DNA from 3 places in the Bacillus sp. WC2503 genome. Region 2 is predicted to be linked to each of the others. Evidence: riboswitches for the same ligand, from Rfam matches in the RefSeq annotation. Region 2 holds a riboswitch; each other region holds the start of a gene.
The links. Region 2 has a riboswitch for S-adenosylmethionine ahead of ACUN26_RS12555 (M20 family metallopeptidase). Riboswitches for the same ligand answer to the same signal wherever they lie in the genome.
Positions count from the first base shown of each region.

Region 1: it holds a riboswitch for S-adenosylmethionine, as region 2 does, so the genes downstream of both, ACUN26_RS03850 (YezD family protein) here and ACUN26_RS12555 (M20 family metallopeptidase) in region 2, are expected to answer to the same signal.
Region 3: it holds a riboswitch for S-adenosylmethionine, as region 2 does, so the genes downstream of both, ACUN26_RS25970 (cyclase family protein) here and ACUN26_RS12555 (M20 family metallopeptidase) in region 2, are expected to answer to the same signal.

Region 1 covers NZ_JBQYMD010000001.1:710,718-712,990, reverse strand. Annotated here, with positions in the region: gene sat (sulfate adenylyltransferase) at 1-98, opposite strand, end outside; gene ACUN26_RS03855 (phosphoadenylyl-sulfate reductase) at 137-841, opposite strand; gene ACUN26_RS03850 (YezD family protein) at 928-1,071, opposite strand; SAM riboswitch class I at 1,145-1,253, opposite strand; gene lysA (diaminopimelate decarboxylase) at 1,418-2,273, opposite strand, start outside.
Region 2 covers NZ_JBQYMD010000001.1:2,452,635-2,454,907, forward strand. Annotated here, with positions in the region: gene ACUN26_RS12555 (M20 family metallopeptidase) at 1-967, opposite strand, end outside; SAM riboswitch class I at 1,056-1,157, opposite strand; gene ACUN26_RS12560 (AAA domain-containing protein) at 1,233-2,273, opposite strand, start outside.
Region 3 covers NZ_JBQYMD010000001.1:5,022,226-5,024,498, reverse strand. Annotated here, with positions in the region: gene ACUN26_RS25975 (PRK06851 family protein) at 1-951, opposite strand, end outside; SAM riboswitch class I at 1,102-1,214, shown strand; gene ACUN26_RS25970 (cyclase family protein) at 1,300-1,932, shown strand; gene ACUN26_RS25965 (hypothetical protein) at 1,961-2,273, opposite strand, start outside.

The DNA.
Region 1 (2,273 bases), 1.7 Mb from region 2:
TCACTTAATGCAATGTTGTCTAATTCAATTTCTTTTTCAATTTGTGATACGTCGTATGTCTCATCTACACGGTTTATTAATTCGTTTCTTGTAGTCATTTTCTATATCCCCTCTTAGCTTTATTTCAAGATACATCTTATTGGTAATGAAGACCGCATTCGGTTTTCATTTTCCCGGTCCACCTACCATCTCTTGAATCACCACCGGCACCTACAGGTAACGTACACTTCTCACACCCGATACTTGGATATCCAATATCATGTAATGGGTTGTATGGCAAGTTATGTTTGTATACATATCGCCATACTTCTTTCCACGTCCAATGAATAAGCGGACAAACTTTAATAGATTGAAAACGATGATCTTGATTTATAAACTTTGTATGCTTACGCGTTTCTGATTGTTCCCTTCTTAAGCCCGATATCCACGCTTTTTCCTCTGTAAGTGATTTTTCTAACGGCAAAATCTTCCTAATCTTACAACAGAGATTCGGATTGCTTTCCCATAGTTTCTCACCGTGCAACTTCGCTTGTTCATCGAGTGTAAGTTCCGGCTGTTTTTCTATAATATTTAATGAAGGAAATCGTTCTCTTACTTTTTGAATTAATTCATACGTTTCTTGAAAATGAACATTTGTATCCAAAAATACAACTTTAGCAGATGGATTTACTTGGTTTATAAGATGCAGTAAAACCATGCCTTCCACTCCGAAGCTACACGCGTATACAATTTCATCTTTATATTCTTTATAAGCCCAACTTAATACGGATAGCGCGCCTTTCGTTTCATCTTCCTCTGAAAATGAAACACGATTTTCTTCCCACGTTTCATACGTCAACATGTTTTTTCCCCCTGTAAAAGCAAAAAGACGGTTTTAATCTATTAAAATAGATTAAAACCGCCTCTAGTTTTTCTAGTCAGCGCTTTTCACTTTAAACGTACTTTTTCACTTTTCTCTAATTGAATTACTTTTCCATCTTGCACCACAATTGTAATTGAACCATATTTCATATCAGCAAGCATCGCTTGAATTTTCTCAGATACTTCATCAAAATGTTCCCGTACGCTCACGCGAACAGCCCCCCCTTTTTATTCATAAAAAAAATCTTTCCCATTTCGAAAAGACTGTTCGGTAATATATTTTACCTTATCTTTCAAAATGGATTCCATTTTGCTGGATTTAGCACCTTGCTTTCTATAAGCAGGTTGCCGAGCTTCTTCGGGCCAGTTCCCTCCGCTTCTCTTGATAAGCTTTGTATTTGTATTTTATCACAATTCTGATTTTTTTCAATCCTAGTTTTCCGATATATTTTAATTATTTTATTTTATCCCGCTATTTGCGGGCAATCCCCCCCCACTGATTATAGTTTCACTTTATAAAAAGGAATTGCCCATTCGAACAACTCCTTTTCCTTATTTAAACAAGCTCTTTAATACGTATGCGATCGTTCCCAATGATATTTTCGTACGTTTCACGTTCCACAACAATTTGCGATGTGCCACCTTTCGCAAAGACGACGGCTGGTCTCCGAATTCGATTATAATTATTCGCCATCGAGTACCCATATGCTCCCGTACAAGAAATTGCTAGTAAATCAGAAGAAGCAACTTTCGGTAGATTAATATCCCAAATTAGCATATCTCCACTCTCACAGCATTTCCCAGCAATTGAAACGAGTTCCTCATTCTCATCATTTCCTCGATTCGCTAACATCGCTTCGTAACGAGCGCTATATAAAGCCGGTCTTAAGTTATCTGTCATTCCACCATCGACGGATACATATTTCCGAATGCCAGGAATTTCTTTCACAGATCCAACTGTATAAATTGTCGTTCCCGCATCACCTACAATACTACGGCCTGGTTCAACCCATATTTCTGGCAATGGATATTCACATACTGTAAATTGTTCTCTCACTGCACTTGTTACAGCTCGCACATATGTCTCAAGAGTTAATGGTGTATCTGACTCTGTATAGCGTATTCCAAATCCTCCGCCTACATTTAATACTTTTACTACATAGTTCGTTTGCTCTCTCACCTCTTCCAAAAATTTACGAAGAACTTCAATCGCTCGAACAAAACCAGCCGTTTCAAATATTTGTGATCCGATATGTGAATGAATCCCTAACACATTATAATTTGATTTTTGTAAAGCAAGCCCAATTGCCTGCATCGCTTGACCATTTGAAACGCCAAATCCAAATTTTGAATCCTCTTGGCCTGTCGTAATATATTCATGTGTGTGCGCCTCTACTCCAGGCGTTACACGA
Region 2 (2,273 bases):
CGGTTGAGCCGATGCCGATTCTTTCTTTACGATTTACTTCTTCACCTAGTAGTTCTAGTTCTTCCGCTACGATGTCGTTATATGTTTTTGTTACGAGTAGTTCATCAATTTCATTTTGGAATTGATGAATTTTTACTTTTGCACCTGTTGCTAACGCTGCTCCTTGTGCTATATTTCTTACTTTTTCTGTTACTTCCGCACATCTTTTTCGCGTAGCTGCACGGATGAAGAACCTTGCTGCGGCATAGTCAGGAATAATATTAGGTGCTTTTCCGCCTTCTGTAATGACGCCATGAATTTTCACGTCTAAGGGAAGTTGTTGGCGAAGTGCATTAATACTGTTGTAAAGCTGAATCACCGCATCTAATGCGTTAATCCCTTCTTCAGGTGAAGCTGCGGCATGAGCTGTTTTTCCGTAAAAATGAAAATCAAGTGGATCGACTGCTAGTGAAGGGTTCGTCGTCGCTGTCTTTCCGCTCGGATGAATCATAAGCGCCGCATCAATGTTTTTAAATAACCCAGCTTTTACATAACTCGACTTTGCGCTACCATTAGGCCCGCCCTCTTCTGCTGGTGTTCCAAACACGACAACTTCTCCGCCGATTTCTTCAAGCGTTTCTGATAATGCGATTGCTGCTGCAACGCTAATTGTGCCAATTAAATTGTGACCACACGCATGACCGAGTCCTGGTAAAGCATCATATTCCGCTAAAAATGCGATAACTGGTCCTTGTTTTCCTGAACTTTTTCGTGCGATAAAACCTGTTTCATGCCCAGCTATATTATGCTGCAGCTGAAAACCAGCACTACCTAGTAATAAACTTAACGTTCTTGATGCATAAAATTCTTGATTACCAATCTCTGGATTCGCATGAATATCATGACTTGTTTTTATGTACTTTTCCTTATTTCTTTCTATGCTCTCTTCAATTGTTTTTCTTTGTGACGTTACTCTTGTCGCTCCCATTTTTCTTCCTCCTTTTATTTTCACGTAAAAAAGCCTCTTTCTAAAGGATAGAAAGAGGCTTCTGTATATACAGTCAAAATGAGCTTCTTTCTTATCTTTCAAGTTACCTTGCTGGAATTGGCACAGTATTCGTAAAGAATCCGCTGCCGAGGTGTCATAGGGCCAGTCCCTCAACCTCTCGTGATAAGAATTTTCATAAAATTGTATTAAATTATTTTCATTCTAAGTTCATCCCAAGCAAAAGTCAAGGAATTCCTATCCGAATTTACCGAATATCTAAAAATCCTTTTAATACACCAATTGTCTCAGGTGCTTGTAGTCTTGCACATATGTACGGAAATTCCGTACTACCTTCAAACATCATTTGAGATGTGAGTGGTGCCCCTGCCCAAAAGATTTCATCATCGATTAATACAAATGGGAATGCTTTATTTTGTCTTTGTAACTTTACGTTTTTTAACGGAACTGGTCCATCACTATAAACCGTTATTTGTGCATTTGTACGCATTAACGCTTGCCATACTCGTTTATCTACTTGCTTCGTACTTGGAAGTGAAATAATGATTTTTCGTTTTGCAGCTAAAATATCTTTTAATAGCCCTTTCGTTTCCTCCAGATTCATTTCCATAAACCAGCGTAATCGTTTCGATATTTTCCGCTCCCATAATTGTCTGGATGTCGTGCGATCATACACATCCCCGTGACGTTCTATATGAGCTGTTAATTGTGATAAGGCTTGTTTTCTCGAAAGATTTTTACGCATATAATGGCAATCCGATAATTGAATGAACTTCCCTCTCGCTCTCGTTACTGCTACATTGACGAGGCGATGGTTTTTATGGTCAAAGAATAACACACCAGGTCGTTCTTGTGGATAACTATCAACAGTATCAAAGATCATCATATCTCTTTCAGAACCTTGAAACTTATGAACTGTCGCCGCTAATACTGGTATGTTTTGATATTTCGTTCTCTGCAACATTTCCCTGATACACGTTGATAAAAAGCGTGACTGCGCCCTGTAAGGCGTAACCACACCGATCGATTGCACACCATCTAGCAGTCCGATTAACATCATTTGCATCGCTACTAAACCAGACATAATATTAAAACGAGAACCCGAAGCAGCATCTTTTAACGAAAATGCTCCCATTAAACTCGTATCAAATAAAACACTCGCCTCATTTGCGAACGGCTGTAACTGTGCAAGTTCTTTACGCTCTGAAACAGACGGATGATCGTATACTCTATTTTTATAAATAAATGAATTCGTAAACTTCGATATGTCCGCATGCATACGTCTTTG
Region 3 (2,273 bases), 2.6 Mb from region 2:
ATTCATTTTTGCTTTATATTGAATGGAAACGTCACGAATTTCTGTAGCATACTTCTCATCCGTCCCCGGTTTAACAATAAGAGCATACATATCTATAATCTCATCACCCACGCGACTTGGAAAATATTCATGTGGTGCGGTACTATCAAAAATTGCAAATCCTAATTCTCTTACAATAACCATATCAAGACTATTCGGGTCAAATCCGCAATGATATACTTCAACGTCAAAACCTTTTTCTTCTGCTGCCTTCGATAACTTTTTGAGCATTGTTGATTTTCCAGAGCCCGGGCGTCCTTTTATAAAATAACGATGTGGCAATCCTTCTGTTAAATTAGGAACAAAATCAACTGCTCCTTTCGGTGTAGCAGCTCCTAAAAAACGATGTTTCACAATCGATTGTTGCCCCTTTTTATCTGCAAATAATTTCTGAATTAGCTGATCTGTTAGTTCATTTGCTTTATTAAAATCAATGTTATTAATATATATTTTCTCCCACTCATCATGTATAACTAATGCCTCTTTAAAACATCCGTAAGCAGATTTGAAAGCCTTGCTCGCTTCTGATACAAACCGTTCAATTTCTACCTTCTGCTTTCTTAATTTACCTGAGTCCCAAGCAACTCCTAAATTTATATACTCTTCAATAACTCCTGGCATTTTCGGCTCAATAACATGCGGTGATGTTCCATCAACAATTCCTACTTTTAATTTTGGAATAATCACCCCATCAACCGACTTATTATCAGAAGAACAATGCAAAAGCTCAATATCATATCCTTTTTCAACCCATTCACGACCTATTGCCTTAATTAAAGAAGATTTTCCCGTTCCTGGACCACCCTTTAAAATAAACAACCTATCTAGCCCTTTTAAATTCTCTTCGTATAAATTATGAAATCCTCTAGCTGTATTACCACCAGCATAATAATTTAACACATTCCCTGTCACTGCACTCACTCCTTCGCAACAGTCTACTTACATAAGCTACAATATGCGAGCAACTTTATTTGGGTGAACACCTAATTTGTATTGCATGAAAAAAGGAAATGAATTACAATTTAAATATCATGAATATTTCGAATTCCGAAACTGAATAAACCTTTATCAAGAGAGGCAGAGGGACCGGCCCTTTGAAGCCCAGCAACCTCAGTTTATAAGAACTGAATAGGTGCTAATTCCTGCAAAATGCATTGCATTTTGGAAGATAAAACGCAACTAGTATGTAAAGCCCATCTTTCTTGATCATGAAAGATGGGCTTTTTATTATTTGAAAAACATATATTGGAGGTATTTAAAATGAAAGTAATTGATCTATCACAAACGTTTGAAAATAATATGTCTCAATTTCCCGGAACACCAACAATCCAACTAGAAGCCATTACAAGCGTTGAAGAAACAGGATATCAAGTTACAGATTTCCATTCGGTCGTTCATGTCGGTACACATTGCGACGCTCCTGCGCATTTTATTTCTGGTGCAACAACGATTGATCAATTGCCCCTTGATCAGTTTGTAGGTGAAGCAGTTCTCATCGATGTCACTCATGTTCAAGAGAGAAAACTCCCTAAAGAAGTATTGCATAATGCCGACATAAAAAAAGACGATATTGTCATTTTCCATTCTAATCTATCTAATAAATGGAATACAGAAGCTTATGAGAAAGAAGCATTTTATCTTTCCGAAGAATTAGCTGAAGAACTAGTTGAATTAAAAGTAAAATCAGTCGGTTTAGATTTTATTTCTCCCGATGAGGTAACGACAGAAACATCACCCATTCATCACATACTGTTAGGCAATAATATTTTCTTAATTGAAAACTTAACAAATCTAGATGCTATTAAAGCGAAACGTTTCTTTTTCTCAGCAGCACCTTTAAAAATTAAAAATAGTGACGGTGCTTTCGCAAGGGCATTCGCTGTTATTTTTTAAAATATGGACTACAAAAAAGCAAAGATCATCACTGACCTTTGCTTCTATATTTTTTATTTACATTAAGGAAAAATTGTTCCAACCGGGGACGTACCCAAGCTAAATAATCTTTCTCTTTCTTCTTTGTACAAGCTATCTCTTCCCCATCTACCATTCCAACAAGTTCTAGCTCTAACAGTTGCCTCGTGAATGCTAGTATATTTACTTCTTCTGCTGGATACTCTTCTTTTAATTTCTCCTCAATTTCTCCCAATAAAAAACCGTCACGCATCATTGCCAATGCATCAATCCAAAGTGGCGGCATTTCATATTTTTCTCCTGTAATTGTATCTTTTACAATA